Regions from separate parts of the Solibacillus sp. CAU 1738 genome, predicted to be linked through region 4. Evidence: riboswitches for the same ligand, from Rfam matches in the RefSeq annotation. Region 4 holds a riboswitch; each other region holds the start of a gene.
The links. A riboswitch is a leader RNA that binds a small molecule or an ion and turns the genes downstream of it on or off. The one in region 4 is predicted to bind thiamine pyrophosphate.

Region 1: it holds a riboswitch for thiamine pyrophosphate, as region 4 does, so the genes downstream of both, thiT (energy-coupled thiamine transporter ThiT) here and thiW (energy coupling factor transporter S component ThiW) in region 4, are expected to answer to the same signal.
Region 2: it holds a riboswitch for thiamine pyrophosphate, as region 4 does, so the genes downstream of both, thiM (hydroxyethylthiazole kinase) here and thiW (energy coupling factor transporter S component ThiW) in region 4, are expected to answer to the same signal.
Region 3: it holds a riboswitch for thiamine pyrophosphate, as region 4 does, so the genes downstream of both, tenA (thiaminase II) here and thiW (energy coupling factor transporter S component ThiW) in region 4, are expected to answer to the same signal.

The regions. Positions count from the first base shown of each region.
Region 1 covers NZ_JBDQQN010000009.1:53,108-58,507, forward strand. Annotated here, with positions in the region: gene AAFN87_RS18560 (AAA family ATPase) at 1-1,207, shown strand, start outside; gene AAFN87_RS18565 (magnetosome magnetite crystal formation protein family) at 1,443-1,763, opposite strand; TPP riboswitch at 1,885-1,992, shown strand; gene thiT (energy-coupled thiamine transporter ThiT) at 2,248-2,799, shown strand; gene map (type I methionyl aminopeptidase) at 3,175-3,930, shown strand; gene AAFN87_RS18580 (hypothetical protein) at 3,944-4,666, opposite strand; gene AAFN87_RS18585 (polyphosphate kinase 2 family protein) at 4,998-5,400, shown strand, end outside.
Region 2 covers NZ_JBDQQN010000005.1:104,818-110,217, forward strand. Annotated here, with positions in the region: gene AAFN87_RS14980 (DNA alkylation repair protein) at 66-734, shown strand; gene AAFN87_RS14985 (GNAT family N-acetyltransferase) at 1,214-1,555, shown strand; TPP riboswitch at 2,057-2,156, shown strand; TPP riboswitch at 2,227-2,326, shown strand; gene thiM (hydroxyethylthiazole kinase) at 2,497-3,249, shown strand; gene thiD (bifunctional hydroxymethylpyrimidine kinase/phosphomethylpyrimidine kinase) at 3,246-4,067, shown strand; gene thiE (thiamine phosphate synthase) at 4,048-4,713, shown strand; gene AAFN87_RS15005 (DinB family protein) at 4,965-5,400, shown strand, end outside.
Region 3 covers NZ_JBDQQN010000005.1:77,975-83,374, forward strand. Annotated here, with positions in the region: gene AAFN87_RS14825 (thymidylate synthase) at 56-997, shown strand; gene AAFN87_RS14830 (lipid II flippase Amj family protein) at 1,219-2,034, shown strand; TPP riboswitch at 2,416-2,523, shown strand; TPP riboswitch at 2,654-2,744, shown strand; gene tenA (thiaminase II) at 3,062-3,736, shown strand; gene AAFN87_RS14840 (ABC transporter ATP-binding protein) at 3,759-4,490, shown strand; gene AAFN87_RS14845 (ABC transporter permease) at 4,477-5,241, shown strand; gene AAFN87_RS14850 (ABC transporter substrate-binding protein) at 5,260-5,400, shown strand, end outside.
Region 4 covers NZ_JBDQQN010000004.1:84,164-89,563, reverse strand. Annotated here, with positions in the region: gene hutH (histidine ammonia-lyase) at 1-1,043, shown strand, start outside; gene AAFN87_RS13205 (5'-3' exonuclease) at 1,320-2,198, shown strand; TPP riboswitch at 2,296-2,400, shown strand; gene thiW (energy coupling factor transporter S component ThiW) at 2,498-2,989, shown strand; gene AAFN87_RS13195 (RNA polymerase sigma factor) at 3,147-3,686, shown strand; gene spoIIP (stage II sporulation protein P) at 3,676-4,575, shown strand; gene AAFN87_RS13185 (papain-like cysteine protease family protein) at 4,620-5,400, opposite strand, start outside.

The DNA.
Region 1 (5,400 bases), on a different contig from region 4:
GCAACAAATTACTCACCTAGAAATAACTAAGCAACAAGCTGAGCAATTGTACCATGAAGCAAATGCATCGTTCGTTCAGCAGCAAACAGTGCTTGAACAAAAGCGTATGAGTATGCCAACGAATGCAGCTAATTTAGCACAACTACAGCAAATGATTGCACAAGTTGAAGCACAATTAGTAGCATCTCAAAAAGCATTAAATATCGCACAACGTAATTATGAACAGGTGCATACAGAGAGTATTAAGACAAAGGAAATACTAAATGTTACAACGGAGCAACAGCAAGAGTTAGATGCAAAACTTACAACTGCTCGAGAACAGTTTGTAAACGATATGAAGGAAGCGGGTTTTGAAACGTTTAATCATTTTGCCGAGGCATCACGGACGAAGGAACAAATTGCCGAGTTGCAGCAAGCATATCTCGATTTTTCAAAGGAGTTACATGCACTTACTTCTTTTGTTGAACAAGAACAGCAGCAATTAGCAGATGTAGAAAAAGTGGATTTATCGCAAGCAGTAGCAAATCTTGCGGAATTAAAACAAGCGTATGAGGAAGCACTCCGAACAGTAAATGCTTCACAAGAATGCGAGAGACACTGTATTGATTACTCGGAAAAATTAGTAGCCATCGCCGATGAAATTACTGCTTTAGAGCAAATTTCGCATGAAATAATAGACTTATATAATATGCTGCGTGGACAAAATACGAAGAGAATCTCCTTTGAACGTTATATACAAATGGGCTATTTAGAACAAATTACTGAGGCGGCAAATGTACGCTTAAAGCATTTATCGAATGGCCAATATCAATTAATCTGCTCTGATCGTCAAGAATCCCATGGGAGACAAAGTGGATTGAGCTTAGATGTTTATGATAGTTATACCGGGCAAACACGCGATGTAAAATCGCTATCAGGCGGAGAGAAATTTAATGCATCACTATGTTTAGCATTAGGTATGGCAGATGTCATTCAAAGCTTCCAAGGTAGTGTGCGCATTGATACGATGTTTATTGATGAAGGTTTTGGTTCACTTGATGAAGAATCACTAATGCGTGCAATCGACACATTGATCGATTTACAAAAGTCAGGACGAATGATTGGTGTTATTTCACACGTCGCGGAGCTGAAAGCAGCAATTCCAGCTGTCCTCCAAGTAGAAAAGCTGAAAGAGGGCTTTAGCCGAACATCTATTGTCTTGAAATAATAAAAACAAGCTTCCCGTTAATTAGCACGGGAAGCTCGTCTTTTATTTTGAGCGTGTTGTCGTATTAGTTGATTGTTTCTTTGAATCGAGAACCTTTTTTACGACAGGATAGACAATAGGCGCCCATTTAATAGCTGTTTTGAAGATTTTGCTAATTTTCATAGTGTATGCACTCCTTCGATTAAGGTGCTCATTAGATGTGTTAAATATACATTTTTCAGCAAAGTACTATACATTAACGCATTACTTTTATTCCTTGTACTATATTCCAAATAATTAAAGCTAAATAAATTAATCCATAAAGTAACATACCGCCAATGCTAAAGAATATTAAATTATCATCGCCTTGATATCCTCCAAAAGAAAGCCCAAATATAAAATAAATGACAAAGAAAAATCCGAGTATTACAGGAATAATATGTGATAATAATGCCCGTTTAGCATGGCGTTTTACTTCTTCATCTTGAACAACAATCCAAATGATAACAGGGACTATAAAAGGTGCGAAAAAGACGCTAAAATAATTCAATGCACTTAATACTTTATTGTTATCCATAAAACAGTCCTCCCTTTTGTATTATGTACGCAAAATACCATCTATTAGTTTCAAATTTCTTCATAGTTGAAAATTTAACAATAATTCAGTAGAATGGAATTGTTCTAACAATAAATAATTGTATAACCACAAGGGGAGCCGATTAAGTCGGCTGAGATTGTACACTAGTTGTACTAACTCTTTGAACCTGTAAGTTAACACTTGCGTAGGGATGTGGATAGATACCGACTTCTAAGCGATGTCAGGCTCTGTCCTGATGTTGCTTTTTTATTGTAAGAAAGTATAAGTTTCTGGAGTTCGAGCAGTGTCGAGCTCCAGCGCCCAGCCACTCGAGGTAGTGGTCTGCCCTCTATCGAAAGCGAGAAAGCTGCTTTCAAACTCGGGTTTGCAAGTAGCTGTCGGGGCTAAGCAGGGCGCTTGTGCGTTTCTTATAGGCTTCTATTCCTCCTCTTAGTTCTAGGGAACAAAAGAAAGGAGACTTGTTATGAACAGAGAAAGATTATTGATGTTAGTAGAAATTGCTATTTTTGCTGCAATCGGAATTATTTTAGACATGTTGTCGTTTAGTTTACCACAAGGTGGCTCAGTTAGTTTTGTTATGGTGCCGATTGTGTTAATGGCGATGCGCTGGGGTATAGGAGCAGGCCTTGTTACAGGACTACTTATCGGCGTATTGCAAATGGTGTTAGGTCCAAAAATTTATCACTGGGCACAAGCTTTACTTGATTACGGTTTTGCGTTTACAGCTGTAGGACTCGCGGCAGTTGTGAGACAACCATTATTAACAGCACTAGCTGGGATGAATAAAGTAAAAATAGCTATCTATGTTTCAATTGGTGCAATTATTGGTGGCCTTTTACGCTACTTCGTACACACATTATCAGGGGTTGTATTCTTCTCTGAATATGCCGGTGATCAAAATGTATGGGTATATTCTATTGTTTACAATGGGTCGTATATGTTGCCAGCGATAATATTAACAGCTGTTGTCTGTGCATTTTTATTTACAGCATCACCAAAGTTGTTGAAACGATAAATAAGATACCTAGCCACTACTTCGGTGAACACTGAGGTAGTGGTTTTTTGTGTGTATTTATGTATTTGATTCGAGCGGAAAAGGAGCTCCAGCGGGTGAATCGTTGTGCCACGGGCGAAAAAGGAGCTCCCGTGGGCGAAAACCGGTGTCCCACGAGCGAAAAAGGAGCTCCCAGGGGCGAAAACTGGTGTGCCACGAGCGAAAAGGAGTTCCCATGGGCGAAAACCATTGTGCCACGGGCGAAACACAAGCTCCCACGAGCGAAACAGGACTTTCGTCTAAGTACTAAATGAAAAAACAAGATACGAGTAGCACTATTTATTTTCATAAGTATGTTATATTAGAAAGAGATTTTTTAGAGGAAGGACGTTTAAAATGATTGTAAAAACTCAAGAAGAATTAGATGCTTTTAAAAAAATCGGTCGAATCGTTGCGGAAATACGTGAAGCAATGAAGGCTGCTACAAAACCTGGTGTGACAACGAAGGAACTAGACGAAATTGCTGGTCGTATGTTTGAAGAGGTTGGCGCTGTTTCAGGTCCTAAAGGTGAATACGACTTCCCAGGATATACTTGCATTAGTGTTAATCATGAAGTTGCTCACGGTATCCCAGGAAGCAAAGTAATTCAAGAGGGCGATTTAGTTAATATTGATGTTTCAGGTTCTTTGAATGGTTATTTTGCGGATACTGGTATTTCGTTTGTTGTTGGTGATGGTTATGAAGAGAAAGAAAAACTATGCGCTGTAGCAAAATCTGCATTTGAACGTGCAATGACGAAAGTAAAAGCAGGCTCAAAATTAAACCAAATAGGTAAAGCAGTTGAGCGTGAAGCGAATGACCACGGCTTAACAGTTATTATGAATTTAACAGGTCACGGTCTTGGGAAATCTCTACATGAAGCACCTGACCATATATTAAATTATTATGATGCGTGGGATTCGACTATGATGAAAGAAGGAATGGTTTTAGCAGTAGAGCCATTCATTTCAGCAAAAGCAGAGCATATCGTTGAAGCAGGTGACGGCTGGACATTCATTACACCAGACAAATCACTTGTAGCACAAATTGAGCATTCTATTATCGTTACAAAAGATAAACCGATTATTTTAACAACTTTAGAAAATGAATAAAAAAATCGTGGGTTTAATACCCACGATTTTTTTTGACGAATAAAATGCCAGCGATGAGTACACCGCATAAAAATAATGCAGCTGTAGTAACTAAAAGCTCCTCTAAGCCGTTTTGAATTGCAATACCTACATAGCCCCAAATAAATATGATTGGCGCAACAATATCGAAATGGTGATAGCGCAGGTGAAGTGCAATTGCAGTACCAAATGTTAACAAAATAACAGCCCATAGTGCATTACTTAATCCGAATCCATGCCAGTTAAAGTAAACAATTATATAGGACATAAAGGTAATAAAGAAAAACAAGCTCCAACTTAAAAATAAAGCAATCGGTATACGAATCTTAATATTTTCAGTCGTTAACGGGTACGTAATATATAGTCCGAACAAAGAAAGGAGTTGTAAAACGAATAAAAAGATAGCGATGCCATTTTGGCCATTATGCCATGCAATAAAAAAGCTTATAAGAAAAATACTCGAAATAGCGAATAAGGTCGTTTGTAGCGACGTGACGGAGTTCGAGTTGCGATGTTTATAACAGTGCACAATCCATACTACAAGACTTGCAAATATTAATAACCAGCATAAATATACGTAATTGGCTGGGGAGAATAATAGCGGTAAACGATTAATAAGCTCAATTGTCGATTTTCCACTTAAACTACGCCAAAATGTTTGAATTGTAAATGCTGACATCACTAGTAAAAAACTAAAAAGTATTAAAATACGGCCCATTAAGCCCTCTCCTTTCTCTAGAATTATATACATTTCAACAGTTTTCAACAACAAATACAAAGTAAAATAATGATAGCATAAAATGATATTTCCATTTGAGGAGAGCTCTATTCGTGAAGTCATAATAAAAAGGTGTATTACCCCGTGAAACTTCTATCGGTGTAGAATACTTTCATCTACACCGATAGTTAGTAGAACCAATCGGACATTTACAGGCAGTTAAAAAAATCTGAAAATAAAGTTAAATATTTAGTTAATTACAAGTAAAAGGGTATTACTACCAGTTAATCTGCGATAAAATAGAAATAATACATAAAAAAGGGGGGATAAGATGGTGAAATTGAAAGATTTAGATTTGTCATTAGAGCTCGATAAAAAAATGTATAAAAAGAAAATAAAAGTCCTTCAATATGAAATGTTAAACGCGCAACAATTTTTGTTCAACAATAAGATTGGTTTAATTTTAGTATTTGAAGGTATGGATGCAGCTGGTAAAGGTGGGGCCATTAAACGATTAACGGAACGAATAGATCCACGTGGTTTGATTGTCCATCCAATTTCAGCGCCGCAGCCACATGAACTACGCTATAACTACATGCACCGCTTTTGGCGAAAGCTGCCACAGCACGGACAAATTGCAATTTTTGACCGCTCTTGGTACGGGCGTGTATTAGTGGAGCGCATTGAAGGCTTCGCTACAAAAGAAGAGTGGAGTCGTGCATACGATGAAATTA
Region 2 (5,400 bases), on a different contig from region 4:
TAATACTAAAGATGGTTGCTCTTCTATTATAGGTGGAGAAAGCTTTAATAAAGGAGTTGTATAAAATGAATGAAAATAAAGGTACAGAAATAAAACGCTCTTCAAAAGCAGAAAACATTCTACCTCAGATCAATAGTAAAATTAAGCTAGGCGACTTACGAAAAATTGCGAAGGACATTAAAAAAGATCACGAACTAGCAATGGAACTTTGGTCAACCGAAGAGTTTTTGCCCAGACTATTAGCAATCTTAATTATGGATAAAAAACTTCTTTCACAAGATGTGCTAAATAAGCTTGATAAGGATATACAGACTCACACTTTTGATGAGCGAAATAACTTAATGGATTGGCTAATGGCTAATCAGCTCACCAAAGACAAGAAGACAATTGCATTGATGGAGTCATGGGAAAATAGCCCTTCTGCTCTTCAAAGGCGAGCTTTCTGGTATTATCAAGGGCGATTGAGATGGACTGGACAAACACCGCCTGATAACACCGCAGACTTACTATCTAAATTAGAAGCTAATATTACGCAGGAAGAACCGGAAGTTCAATGGGCTATGAATTTCACCGCAGGCTGGATAGGCGTTTATGATGAAAAGAATCGTGCACGTTGTATTAAACTTGGTGAGAAAACGGGTCTTTACAAAGATGAAATAGTAGCAAAAGGATGTACTCCCAGCTATTTACCGGAGTTCATTACGATTGAAGTTAACAAACGACATAATAATTAGTTACCCTTGAAAAATTTATTAAGGTTTAATGCATAAAATAAACAAAGCCACAATATGAAAATTGTTATAGGCTTGGACCGGAAAAATAAAAAAAAACGCGTTATGGCAGCTAGTTAGTAAACTATGCAAGGAAGTTGTAAATGATTAACTCACTATCTCTTTTTGATTTGTAGTGCGATTATCATTAAAGTGAACAACTTTCCAGCTGCACAGTACAACGATTCTATTCAATAGAAAAAAGATTTTCCACAATCGGGTGCAATTCTTGAAAATGAATTGTGCCTTTTTCAACAATAGGCCCAGATTATTGATTCTTGTTAAATGTTACCAAACGACACTTTTGGACTTCATTTAACAACACAGGTTAGTGGATATAGATATCTTTGTATTGTGAAATTAAGTAAATTTTTTTGGAGGAACAAAACTTGAATATAGAAATATTAAGTTTTACTGATAGAACAATCAAAGCTGTTGATGTTATGAAGCTATATAATGATGCTGGTTGGTGGGAGGAAAGACAAGAACAAGATATTGAAAATATGTTAAGAGACGTACTATCAGTGGGTGCGTGGATAGGTGATACTCTTATTGGTTTCGCAAGAGCTGTTACAGATGGGAAATTTAGAGCGTATATAGAAGACGTTGTTATACATAGTTCGTACCATGCAGAAGGTATAGGAACAAAACTGGTATCAAAGCTGTTAGATGAGCTTTCGCATATTGATGTTATAAGTTTGTTTTGTGAGGAATACTTAATACCTTTTTATGAAAAAAACAATTTTAGATACAGCAAATCACAATTTATAATGCATAGAAAATAATCTTGCCACATATATTACTTATTTTGGTTGAACTAATGGGGGCTATAAATCTAAAGACTAATATTTTATTCAGTGATATTCAAAATAACATTCCCAAATGAAAGTTAGGGAGTAAAACACTTCATTCAATTTAATAGGGTGTTTGTTTTTTGCTGTTTATAATCAGTAGGTTCCAACACCAATGCTTTGAGAAGGTTATAATTCAAGCATTACAGAAACTAACAAAGCAGTTCAGTGGATAACTCATGCATCATACGTAACTACAAGAGCAAGATAAATCACTCAGCGACAGAAGCTCTTTCACCGCACTAAATCTTTTAACCTAAAGATCTGATGGGAATTTTTTATTTAATGCCCTCCAATTCTTATTATCTGGGGACTTTTATGTGATGGATTGTAATTTAATGAAGAATAATTTGTAAAGTGAATAAATGCAAATTAGCAAACTAATGATTTATTGTTGTAAAACAAATAGAAATGATGTTAGGATATGGGTAATTAAAATATTTGCAGGGGGACGCGAAAAGCGTTGAGAAGGTAAAACCTGACCCTTAGAACCTGTTCAGTTAACACTGGCGGAGGGAGCAAAGTACATAGCGAGTGACACAATTCGCATTTTTTTGTACATGAGCTCTCCTTATTTAGAGAGCTTTTTAATTTCCACGGAAATATTTTAATTGCGGGGGGACGCTATAGCGTTGAGAAGGTTAAAACCTGACCCTTAGAACCTGTTCAGTTAATACTGGCGTAGGGAGCAATTTGTAAGACGCTTCTTTGCATACGCAAATGAAGTGTTTTTTTTGTTCTCATGCCTACTACACAAGGAGGAAGAAAGATGACATTTTGTGAAGAGGTAAGAAGAGAAATAAGTTTATATAGGAAAAGCAGTTTTAAGGATATACCTTGGACAATTGAAATCATGGTGAATGAGGTAGCACAATATGACTTTAAATAATATCCGTCTTAGACAGCCGCTTGTACATTGTATAACAAATTATGTTGTGGCTAATTTTACTGCAAATGGATTGCTGGCAATTGGTGCATCTCCAGTTATGGCAGATGAAATCGCTGAAGTGGAAGAGATGGTGTCCATTGCTGATAGTTTATTAATTAATATTGGTACATTAAATACTCGTACACTAGAAAGTATGTTAGTAGTAGGTAAAAAGGCGAATGAGCGAAATATCCCTGTTGTACTTGATCCCGTAGGAGTAGGAGCTACTTCATTCCGAAAAGCGTCAGTTCAGCAATTACTCGAACAAGTGAAATTTACAACTATTCGCTGTAATGTAGGTGAGCTTGCAGCTATTGCTGGAGTTCAGTGGCAAGCTAGGGGCGTTGATAGTGGAGAAGGTGAGCTTGATACGGTTACAGTTGCGAAAGAAGTTGCCCGAAAATGGGGAGCAATCGTAGTTGTTACTGGCGAAACAGATATTTTAACTAATGGCACTAATGTTGAGCTCATTACAGGTGGCGATGAACGGATGACGAAAATTACAGGCTCTGGCTGTTTATTAAGTGCTATTTGTAGTGCCGCACTTGCAGTAGAAGGAAATAATCTTCAACTATTAAAGGAAATTTTGCAGCAATATAAACAAATTGCAATAGATGCTTGTGAAGCTGCGTATATGGGGTCATTCCAAATGAAAGTAATCGACGGTTTAGAACAATATGCAAGAGGTGGGCAAATATGAATATTGTCATGACAATTGCAGGCTCCGATAGTGGTGGAGGAGCAGGTATTCAAGCAGATTTAAAAACCTTTCAGGAGTTAGGGGTTTTTGGCACAACAGCAATTACAGCATTAACTGCTCAAAATACATTAGGAGTTTCGGGCATATTTCCAGCGACGGCGGATTTTGTAGAAGCTCAAATTTCAACGGTTTTTGAAGATTTTCAAGTGAAGGCTGTTAAAACAGGTATGTTATTTTCTGCGGATATTATTACCGCTGTTGCCGAAGCATTACAAGATAAAGATATACAACTTATTGTTGATCCTGTCATGATTGCAAAAGGTGGAGCAAATCTATTACAGCAGGAATCGGTTGAGGCTTTAAAAACGAAACTATTACCTTTAGCAACAGTGTTAACGCCAAATATACCAGAAGCAGAAGTTTTAACAGGTATGAGCATCACAACGAAGGATGATGTACAGGCTGCTGCTCAGCGAATTTTACAATTGGGCGTACAGTGTGTGGTGATGAAAGGTGGTCATTTGCAAGGGATGGAAGCAGTTGATCATGTGTATTTCCGAGATGGCTCATCATTCCAAGTAAGTAGTACACGTATTCATACGAAGCATACACATGGAACCGGTTGTACATTTTCTGCAGCACTTACTGCTTTTTTAGGACAAGGTTATGTTATTCAAGAGGCAATCATTGAAGCAAAACGATTTATCCAAGCGGCAATTGAACATCCATTAAACATTGGCAATGGCCACGGTCCAACGAATCATTTTGCTTATAAGAAGTTTGTGAAAGGTGATGTACATGTTGCTGAAAAGGGATGAATTAGCTGTATATTTTATAATGGGTACTCCTAACTGTAACCGCGACCCGCTACTTATATTAAAGGAAGCATTGGAAGCGGGCATTACTATTTTCCAGCTACGAGAAAAAGGAGAAGGGGCATTAGTAGGTGATGAACTTATACAGTTCGCTAAAAACTGTCAAAGCTTATGTCGACAGTACAATGTGCCCTTTATTGTGAATGATCATGTAGAGCTAGCGCGTGAAATTGATGCGGATGGAGTCCATGTTGGGCAAGATGACAGCAGGCTCTCAGAAGTTCGTACATTATTTCCACATAAAATAGTTGGAGTTTCAGTGCATACGATGGAAGAAATGGAAGCCGCTATTGCTGGCGGAGCAGATTACGTTGGGATCGGTCCAATTTATGAAACGTCTTCTAAATTAGATGCCAAGCGTCCAGCAGGAGTCACTTTTTTGGAGCAAGCAAGAAAAGCCTATCCAACATTTCCTATTGTAGCGATTGGTGGTATTTCTGAAAAAAATGCGCAGCCCGTATTAGCTGCCGGTTCAGATGGGGTAGCTGTCATTTCTGCTATTTGCGGAAGTGCAAGCATTAAGGATACCGTCAATCAATTATTACATCATGATGTGCGACTAGTTAGAAGCATTTCTATTTTGAATTAACACTTAAGCCACAGGGTTATTTTATATTACCCTGTGGTTTTTTTGTTTTTTTTTACGGCTATGCTAAACAAATATTTGATTCCCTTGGTTCCTTCAAAACCTCTTTATGAAAAATTTAAGAGGTCAGCAGAAATTTGAAATTTGAAAAAATATTCACTGGTAATAAATGATAAATAATTATAAAATTGGAACTAATCTCTGTTAAAGAGAGGAAAATACCAAAACCGTGTTATTTTTAGGAGGAAATCATAATGGGGAATCAAAGTTTATTTTTAATTGATAAAAAAGAAGGTTTAAGTTTGGAATTCAGCAAGCTAATATCTATGATGAATTATACTAGAGAGACGACGTTAGCAGAAGTAAAGAATTTATCAGTTAACCAATTGGATTTTTTAATTAACGATAAGGCGTATTCTATCGGCATGTTGCTCGCTCATATGGTGGCTGTTGAAAAAGCATACCAAATTGCAACATTTGAAAACCGTGATTTTACAGAAGAGGATATACAAATGTTGAATCCGGGACTAGATCTCGGAAAGACAGCGCAGGAACAAATTAAAGGGAATCCGGTTGAATTCTACCTGGAACAATTGGAACAAACAAGAAAAAAGACAATTGAGAAATTCCAAACATTGCAGGACTCATGGTTGTTGGAACAGACTCCATTTTGGGGAGGAAAACCTGCGA
Region 3 (5,400 bases), on a different contig from region 4:
TAACGGGCTTTTTTTTATATAATGATATAGATATTCGCTAGAGAGGAAGTAGAAAATGGAGCAGTATTTACAATTATGTCAGCATATTTTAAAAAATGGTTTTGAAAAAGGAGACCGTACAGGAACAGGAACTACTAGCGTCTTTGGTTATCAAATGCGTTTTAATTTACAAGAAGGTTTTCCATTAATGACTACAAAACGTACATTTTTCCGTTTAATCGCAACGGAGTTATTATGGTTTTTAAAAGGTGATACGAACGTTCGTACATTAATAAAAGACCGAAATTATATTTGGAATGAGTGGGCATTTGATAAATGGGTAAGTTCTGAGGATTATAACGGACCAAATATGAGTAACTTTGGATTACGCGCTGCACAAGATGAAGAGTTTGCTAAAGTAGTAGATGAGCAAATGCAAATTTTTAATAAGCATATATTACAGGATGATACTTTTGCAGAAAAGTATGGTGAATTAGGTCCTGTATACGGTAAACAGTGGCGTTCTTGGCCAGCAGCTAACGGGGAAACGATTGACCAAATTGCCAATGTAATTGAACAAATTAAAAATAATCCGGATTCTCGTCGTTTAATTGTCACAGCTTGGAATCCTGCAGAAGTAGATAATATGGCGTTACCACCGTGTCATTCGTTTTTCCAATTTTACGTAGCGGATGGCAAGCTTTCTTGTCAGCTGTATCAAAGAAGTGCTGATGTATTCCTTGGCGTTCCATTTAATATTGCTTCCTATGCTTTATTAACGCATTTAATAGCGAAGGAGTGCGGTCTAGAAGTTGGAGAATTTGTCCACACTCTTGGAGATGCACACATTTATAGTAATCATATTGACCAAGTGAATGAGCAGCTTTCACGCGAGCCTCGTGCATTACCAACACTTCATATTGCAGAAGATAAATCTATTTTTGATTTAACAATGGATGATTTAACGATCGAAGGTTATGATCCACATCCATCTATTAAAGCACCAATAGCAGTATAATCATAAGGGGTATTCTGAAAGTAAAGACTTTCGGGATACCTTTTTCTTTTTGAAAGTTATTTTAAAAAAGCTTTGCTCCTGCGGTGGTCGCATTAACATGCCACCATCCTCGTCGCAAATGAGCCGTCTCAAAAATTCTTTTCAGACGGCTCATTTGCAACTTTCTATTATTTGGTAGCGTTTATTATTTAACAACTATAAACGTAAAGAAGGTAGTGTAATTGGAATTTTTCACTTGGCAACTACTCATCATCGCTTTTTTTATATTAATTATTCATTCAATTGAAACGTTAGCCTACTCTGTTCGCTTATCAGGTGCCCGTGTAAGGTTATTAGCCTCTGCATTATCGTTATTTAACTTAATGGTCATGGTTGCGCGGCTGGCCAATATGATGCAGCAGCCGTTTACAGGGAGTTTAATAGATAATGCGCCGAAAGAAAATGCATTCGCGTTTGTAGAAAGTCAGTACCGTATTTTGATAGGCTCAGCAACTATTGGTACACTGATTGGCTTGTTATTGCTTCCTACATTTATTGCTATCTTTTCAAGAGCAATTGTTCATTTATCAAATGAGAGAGGCAATGTTCCAAAGCTTATTAAAAAGGGGTTTAGTTTGGAATACATAAAACGGGCAAAAAAACATTTGCATTTGCCAAGATGGTCCTACTTAAAAAATATGAGCTGGAGAGATATACCAGTAAAATTATTTTTATTGAATGTTGTCATCACAGCAGTTTATACAATTGGTGTTTTATCAGCCTTATATGCTTCAATGTTAGCACCTGAAAGAGAAACAACAGCTGTCATGGCATCAGGTTTAGTGAACGGATTTGCCACGATATTATTAATTATCTTTGTTGATCCGAAACTTTCCGTACTTGCAGATGAGGTTATTAACCAAAAGGGGAGTTATGTAGACTTAAAAAGTGCATCCATTATGATGGTTACTTCTCGATTAATAGGAACACTTCTTGCACAAATTTTATTCATCCCAGGAGCAAAATATATTGCATGGTTAACTCAATTCATTGTTTAAGTTTCGTGAATCGATTGAAAATATTTATTAATAATTGATGAAAACTCAGAATCTACTTAGAAAAAAATCATCAGCAAAAGCTTTTGTAACGTTTTCTAAAGTCAAAATTGTTCGTTTTGCGAAAACGATATACGACTTATTTTTAAATAAGTGCAATAGTAGGAAAAAAGGCTTGTTTGGCACTTGTTTTTAAATATGTTGTATGTCAATTTTGACTTTTTGACAAATTAGCATTTAGTTTTAATGTTTTTAAAAAAAGCAAGATAGATTCTGTAGGGAATATGCAATTATGTACGACTTTTTCGATGCAAGAAAAAGAGAATAATAAATCTTCACTTGCCTTTTAAAAAATCCATGTTAATGTTATATATAGTAATAATTAGAACGCACTAGGGGAGTCTTTTCGAAGGCTGAGATTGAACAATTGTTCTAAACCCTTTGAACCTGGACTAGTTCACACTAGGCGTAGGAAAGTGGTTGTTGTAGGATAAGAATGGCTTATTCTCCCCACTCATCGCTTGTGAGTGGGGTTTTATTTTTTACCAAATATTTTTGCGAAATCACTTGAAAGATTTAGAATTCGCAAATACACCAATGCCAAAAACCATTTTAAAGCAAATAACACTACTAGGGGCGCCGAATTGGCTGAGATTGTACCCTTTGAACCTGATCTAGTTAAAACTAGCGTAGGAAAGTAGGTATAAAAAAGCTAGATGCTTTTTTATAGCCGCTTTCCGTATGTGGAAGCGGTTTTTTTGCGTATAGGTAATAACGAGTTTCATAGATTACAACAAAAAAGTGCCGATATCTTGTTTTATTTTGCTGTATAAGAAATTATAAATTTTTGGAGTTGAAGCATTGTCTAGCTCCAGCGCCTAGCCCCTCGAGGTCGCTTCAGTCCCTTAATCGAAAGCTGAAAAGATGCTTTCAATACGGGTCTGCAAGCAGCTGTAGGGGCTGAACAAGGCGCTTGCACTTTTCTTAATCTATCTGTGTATTTCTAATAACAATTTTGGGAGGAATTACAATGACAAAATTCACAAAAAGGCTTTATGAAAATGTACAACCGATTTGGGAGAAAAATCACCAGCATCCATTCGTGCAGGAGCTAGGACAAGGGACATTAGCTGAGGAAAAATTCATTCAGTACATGAAGCAGGACTACGTATATTTAATCGATTATGCGAAGCTCTTTGCAGTAGGTGTGACGAAAGCACATAATCTAGACATGATGAACAAATTTTCTAGTGTTTTACATGATACATTACATTTTGAAATGGAACTTCACCGTCAATTTGCGGCTGAATTTGGTATTACACGAGAAGAGCTTGAGGAAACAAAGCCAACGCCAGACAATTTAGCGTATACAAACTATATGTTAAATGTTGCGCAAAATGGTAGTTTAGCAGAGGTTGTAGCGAGCCTCCTTCCATGTGCATGGGATTATTGGGAAATTGGGAAACTATTAAGAAAACAATATGGTGATCAATTGGCAACTAACAAATATGCGAAGTGGATTGAAACGTATGACTCCGAGGAATTTGGCCAAGGAGCGAAATGGTTAATTGATTTAATGGATGAGCTTGCTGACGGGAAGCCAGAACGCGAGCTAGCAGTACTTGAAAAGCATTTCCAAATTACATCGAAGTATGAGTATCTATTTTGGGATATGAACTACTTCAAACGTGATTGGCCTATTTAATTTGCGGAATGGATGAACAAATATGACACTCGAATTGAAAAATATATCATATTCCTATGAAGAACAGGCAGTGATTTCGAACCTTGATTTAGAAATTAAAACGGGCGAGTTCGTTTCATTAATAGGGAAGAGCGGTACGGGAAAGAGTACTATTTTGAAATTGATAACGGGGCTGTTACAGCAAGATGAAGGAGAAATTACCATCCATGGGCGTCCGATTCGACTAGGGGATGTTGGCTATATGCCTCAGCGTGATTTATTACTACCGTGGCGAACGGTTTTAGACAATATTATGCTGCCATCTGAAGTGAAAAAAGAACAACGCTATTCGAAGGAAGAGGCTAGGAAATGGCTTGAGCGTGCTGGGCTATTAGCATATGAAAATGCGCTTCCACAGCAATTATCTGGTGGGATGAGGCAAAGAGTGTCCTTTTTAAGGGCACTGTTAGTAGGTGCAGACGTACTATTACTAGATGAACCTTTTGGTGCGCTGGATGCTTTTACGAAAAAGGATATGCAAGCTTGGTTATTGTCAATTTGGCAGGAGCTGAATAAAACAGTGCTATTTATTACGCATGATTTAGACGAGGCTTGTTATTTAAGTGACCGGATTTTGCTGCTACATGCAGACAAAACACTGGAAGAGATTCCTGTCCATTTAAAACGTCCACGTCAACCGGACATGCTATATGAGATGGAATTTATTACTTTAAGAAAAAATGTAGAGAGAAAGATTGCTCATGAACACTATTAAAAATTGGTTTAAAACGTATTATTTATTTTTATTGTTTAGCTGCACAATTTTACTAGCTGTTGAGTGGGCGGTACGTGCTGAAATGATTCCGGCGTTTATTATTCCAGCTCCTACCGGTGTATTAATGCTCATCATTGATAATTGGCAGCCGCTTTTTTTAGAGCATCTTCCTGTTACATTATTAGAATTTTCGATAGGGTTTGTAGTTGCAGTAGTTGGCGGTGTTTTACTTGCGGTCAGTATGTTTTACTCCAAAACGGTAGAAAAAATGCTTTATCCCGCTGTTCTCATTTCACAAATGATTCCGATCATTGCATTATCGCCAATTTTTATACTGTGGTTTGGTTATGAAATTTGGAGTAAGGTTGCGGTTACTATTTTGATTTCCTTTTTTCCAATTGTAGTTGGCACTTATGATGGCTTGAAGGCAACGGATCGGGAGTATATTGATTTATTTCGTTCAATGGGTGCTACTCGTTGGCATATTTTTTGTAAATTACAAATTCCAATGGCACTGCCGTCATTTTTTTCTGCATTAAAACTAGCGATTGTTTACGCTTTAGTAGGGGCTACAATTGGGGAATGGCTCGGAGCGAGTGAAGGACTTGGCTATTATAGTAGAAGAATGTCAGGAAATTTGAATGCAGAAGGTGTATTTGCAGCTATCGCCATTTTAACTGTATTAGGAATCGTGCTATTTACGATTGTTACGATGATTGAAACACGTGTATTACGATGGAAAAACAAGTAGAGGGAGTATTTTTACTATATGAAGAAACTTTATGTATTAACATTATTGCTAGCAAGTTTCGCAATGTTCTTGGCAGGCTGTTCTTATAAGGGTGATGCACAAGGAACGAATGATTTAGAAGAGATTAGTATTATGCTAGATTGGTACCCAAATGCCGTT
Region 4 (5,400 bases):
CACCACTTTCGCATTTAGTGTTGACGTTAATTGGCGAAGGAGAAGTGTTACGTGACGGGCAATTGATTGCTGCTGCGGATGTTTGGAAGGAATATAGTATGGAGCCAGTCAAACTACGGGCAAAAGAAGGGCTTGCACTAATTAATGGGACGCAAGCAATGACGGCACAAGGAGTTGTCAATTATATCGAAGCAGAAAAGCTTGCATATGCCAGTGAGTGGATTAGTGCAATGACGCTAGAAAGCTTACGCGGAATAAAAGATGCGTTCCATCCTGCTGTTCATGAGGCACGAGGTTTTCAGGAGCAAAGCGAAGTCGCTGGGCGCATGCGTGATTGGTTTGAAGGTAGTTCATTAATAACATCACAAGGCGACATACGAGTGCAAGATCCATACTCGCTGCGCTGCATTCCACAAATTCACGGAGCAAGCTGGCAAGTATTAAACTATGTGAAAGAGAAGCTAGAAATTGAAATGAATGCGGCAACAGATAATCCACTATTATTTGATGAAGATGATTTAGTTATTTCAGGTGGCAACTTCCACGGACAACCGATTGCTTTTGCGATGGATTTCTTAAAGATTGGTGTTGCAGAATTAGCAAATGTTTCAGAGCGCCGAATTGAGCGTTTAGTGAATCCAGCTTTAAGTGAAGGACTACCACCATTTTTATGTGCAGATCCCGGACTAGAATCAGGAGCTATGATTTTACAATACGCGGCAGCTAGTCTTGTTTCAGAAAATAAAACGCTTGCCCACCCTGCCTCAGTAGATTCGATTCCTTCCTCTGCCAATCAGGAGGATCACGTCAGCATGGGGACGACGGGTGCGCGGCATGCGTATAATATTATTGCGAATACGCGTCGTGTCCTCGCGATTGAAGCCTTCTGCGCGTCACAAGGTGTTGAATATCGCGGTGTTGAAAAAATGGCACCGAAATTGTATAAACAGTGGCAACAGATTAGAGAAATTGCTCCTGCTATAACAGAGGATCGCATTTTCAATAAGGATGTAGAAGCAATTGCCGAATACTTGATGCCTTGATTTTAATTTTTATGTGAGGATTCTAGAATTTTATGTGTGGTTACTAGAAAGCTGTGCGGTTATTGGTCGCTTGCGTGCGGATAGATTTGGGTTGAGTGCGCTTTCCGACTGCTTGCGTGCGGATAGACTCGGTTTGAGTGTGCTTTCCGTTAGCCTACATTTGTTACACTCTACATTCGTTCACGTAAACATTGCGCTTATTTCTTAGGAAATATATTACTCAATCGATTATAATGAGGTTTTGCTATAATAGTAGTATAAAACGGAGGTACATTTATGACAAAACCACATTTACTCGTAGTAGACGGAATGGCATTACTATTCCGCTCATTTTTCGCGTCTGCTGCGATGAACCAATTTATTCGTATGGAAGACGGCACGCCGACAAACGGGGTACAAGGCTTTGCGAGGCATGTATTAACGGCACAAAACATGATGAAACCAACACATATGGCCATTTGCTGGGATATGGGCATGCACACATTCCGCAATGATTTATTTGATGGCTATAAAGCGAATCGTCCTGCACCACCAGAAGAGATGCTTCCTCAATTCGATATGGCGAAAGAAGTATCGGAAATGATAGGCTGGCAAAACTTTGGAATTAAAGGTTTAGAAGCGGATGATTTAATTGGCTCGATGATTGAAAAATGGAAGGATGACGCAAATATTACGGTCATTAGTGGCGATAAAGATTTACTACAGCTGCTGAATCCTTCAACGACCATTGCTTTTACCAAAAAAGGCTATACAGAATACGATGTCTACACAGAAAGCCGCTTTGTAGAGGAATACGGTATTTCTCCAAAGCAATTTGCAGAAGTGAAGGCATTTATGGGCGATTCGAGTGACGGCTATCCAGGCGTAAAAGGGATTGGTCCGAAAACAGCGCTCCAGCTCATTCAAGCGCATAGCTCTATTGACGGTGTTCTAGCTGCAATTGATACTTTAAAACCTGCGCAGCGTACAAAAATTAACGATAATGTAGACATGCTCAAACTATCGCATCAGCTCGCAACAATAAATTGCGCAGCACCAATTGACGCGGACTTGGCTTCATTGCAGCTGTCATCTTATGAACAAAATACATTTGCTAAATTAGAAGACAATGGATTCCGATTGATTGCAAAACATGCGCGCTCGTTATATTTTTAGGTAACAGCTCGTAATGTAGTTGAAAATCCAAAATATAAAAAAAACGATTGACTATATTTGGTACTATGAAATAATAGGAATGAAAATTAAATCGCTTCAACACCACTAGGGGAGTCTTTGGAAGGCTGAGACGTATATAGTATACGGACCCTTTGAACCTGATCTAGTTCACACTAGCGTAGGGAAGTGGCGACACTTGTTGTTGTATTGCTTTTTTATAATATACAATTCAAGGCCGCTACCTTCTTTGCTGAGGGGAAGCGGCTTTTTTTTCGATATTATGAAAAGGAGTGATTTGTTTGTCAATTCGTAAGTTAACGATTATGGCACTATTAGTAGCTATAGCTGTAGCGGGTTCCACGTTTGTAGCAATTCCAACAGGTATAGCAAGGGCCTATCCTATTCAACATGCCATTAATGTAGTGAGTGCTATTTTGCTTGGACCTGTGCCTACTGTAGCGATTGCTTTTGTAACAGCTATTATTCGAATCCTTACAGGTACAGGCTCTTTATTAGCTATTCCGGGCAGTGTAATTGGTGCTCTTTTTGCGGCGCTTGCGTACAAGTATAGCAATAAAATGTGGCTAGCGAGTGCGGGGGAAATAGTCGGTACAGGTATTATTGCTTCGTTAGTGGCAGTACCTTATGCAAAGTTATTAATGGGAACATCTGTAGCAGCTCTCTTCTTCATGCCTGCCTTCTTAATGTCGAGTGTGACGGGCGCAGTGTTAGGGATTATAATAGCAAGTAGTTTACGTAAAACAGTATTTGCTAAACAATTTACTAATTGAAATTCAAGCTTTTCTCAAACATTCTAACAAAATACTTCTATATATTTATAAAGCAGAGTATAGAAAAATATGCTCTGCTTTTTTTGATGAAAAAAATTGTAACCTTTTTTAAACCTCAAACGAATAATAAGTGAATATATAACGAGGGGGGAAAAGTTTGATTGACTTGCAAAACTTGGAGTCAAGTATCGTTGTAATCTACAATGACCATTATTTAGACGTTTATAGATTTCTTGTTTGCTTCACAGGAAATCAGAACGATGCGGAGGATTTGACCCAAGAAGTATTCATTCGTGTATTAAAAAATCTTTCTAATTATAATAGTGGACATAAATTGAAAACGTGGATATTTTCGATAGCAAAACATGTAGCTATTGACCATTATAGGAAAAAGAGATTCGCCTCTGTTTTTAAGGATGGATTTTTTAAACAGTTAGCGTCAAACGATAAAAAGCCTAACGAAGCATTCGAAATAACTGAAATGAAACAATTTGTACACGATGCAATAGCCAAATTAAAACCTAGTTATAGATCAGTTGTCATACTTCGTGGCATTAACGAATTTTCCGTTAAAGAGACTTCTGAAATTCTACAATGTAGTGAAGCAAAAGTGAAAGTAGATTACCACAGAGCCCTGAAAGACCTCAAAAGAAAACTAAATATTGATACAGAGGAGGTTTTGATCAATGCAAAATGAAAAAGATTTATTTAATTTGATTAAGGAAATTTATCCTCAAAATCCAAGTAAGGATTTTATTGTATCAACTGAAAATAAACTAAGACAACATGCAAGAAGTATGAATAGAAAATCGAAAGTAAAAAAGGTATTTGCAATATCAAGTGGCATTTTGCTTTTTGCGTTTACTTTTTCTTGGTTATTCTTATTTAGTGGAAAAGATGTAATGACAGCGGTAATAAATGGATTTGGAGAGGAATCTATGTCCGCCACTATTGAGAAAAATGATCCATTAGTGTTTATTTATCACTCACATAATATGGAGTCATTTATTCCTGAGATCAATGGAAAAGCCCCGAATTATCAAGTAATTAGTGAGACTAAAAATGTAACACTAATTGGTAAGGAGTTAAGTAGAGCACTGAAGGATAATAATATAAATTCAATCCACGATGGTACGAATATCGCTGAAGTTTTAAAGGAACGAAATTTATCATTTGCCGATTCGTATATTGTATCAAGAGAACAATTACAAAATGGGTTGGATGCTAACAAGAGCATTAAGATGGTTTTTGATATTCACAGAGATTCTCAAAATAGAAAGGCTACGACAATTAACATTAATGGACAAGATTATGCGAGAATTGTATTTGTTGTATCAACAATAAGTGATAACTATAAGAAAAACAGGGACTTTGCAATGCTTCTTCATGAAAAATTAGAAGAATTATATCCTGGATTATCGAGAGGGGTAGTTGAAAAAGAAGGAAAACCTCGAAATACGTATAATCAAGATGTGCTAGATAATTCATCCCTATTAGAAATTGGTGGAGTTGAAAATACGCTAGAAGAAACATATAGAACTACTGAGGTACTAGCTAAGGTAATAAAAGAAGTAATTGATATGTAAATAAAAATGCTCCCGTCTCTTTATGCAGAGCCGGGAGCTTATTATTATTTATTGTAATCCACAACAAGGAATGGTTGTAGTTGGAATGGTTTCGGTGCGATATTACGGTCGTTCCATTGTGCGAACCAGCGCTCTAATGGATAGAAGTAATAACCATCTTGCCAATGATCTGATGTATCATACGGGTCAGCAAAGATTAATACATCATCACCAATACTAGGTGTGCCGTTATTGTCGTAGCCAATAATTGCTTGCCAATGACCGTCCCAGTCCGTCCATTCAACCATTATTGGTCGATCGTTTTTTAAATGGTTTGTCAGCCATTTTACGAAATAACTATCTTTTGCATCTTCAACCCAAGCTTCTGTATCATCTGTATTTTCAGATGAATATAAGCTGTTCCAAGTGAATGTTGCAGGTAAATTTCCGACATTATTTTCTGTTGCACCGCTGTCTGGTTGGATTAAATCGGCATCAGTATAGTTCTCACGATAGCTAGTTTCTACAATTTCAAAGCCGTCTAAGCTTGCGAAAAAGTCGTGTAGCTGGCTAACATCTGAACCGTATTCATGGAAGTTGTTTGCAGAGCCAGGTAATGCCCCTTCTACATCTAAATCCGTCATCGCTTTCATTTGCACTGCGATATCCATTTCTGTCATTTCATTAAAACCGAAATGATTAGCGACCATTAAAGCTGTCGCAGGACCACATGACCATTCCGTCGTTTGGATGAATGTTTCAAAGTTTTCGATAATAGTAAGTTGATCATCTGATTTTAAATTGTAAAAATCAGGTGCTTTGTAGTAGCGAGATTGTGAGTTGTCG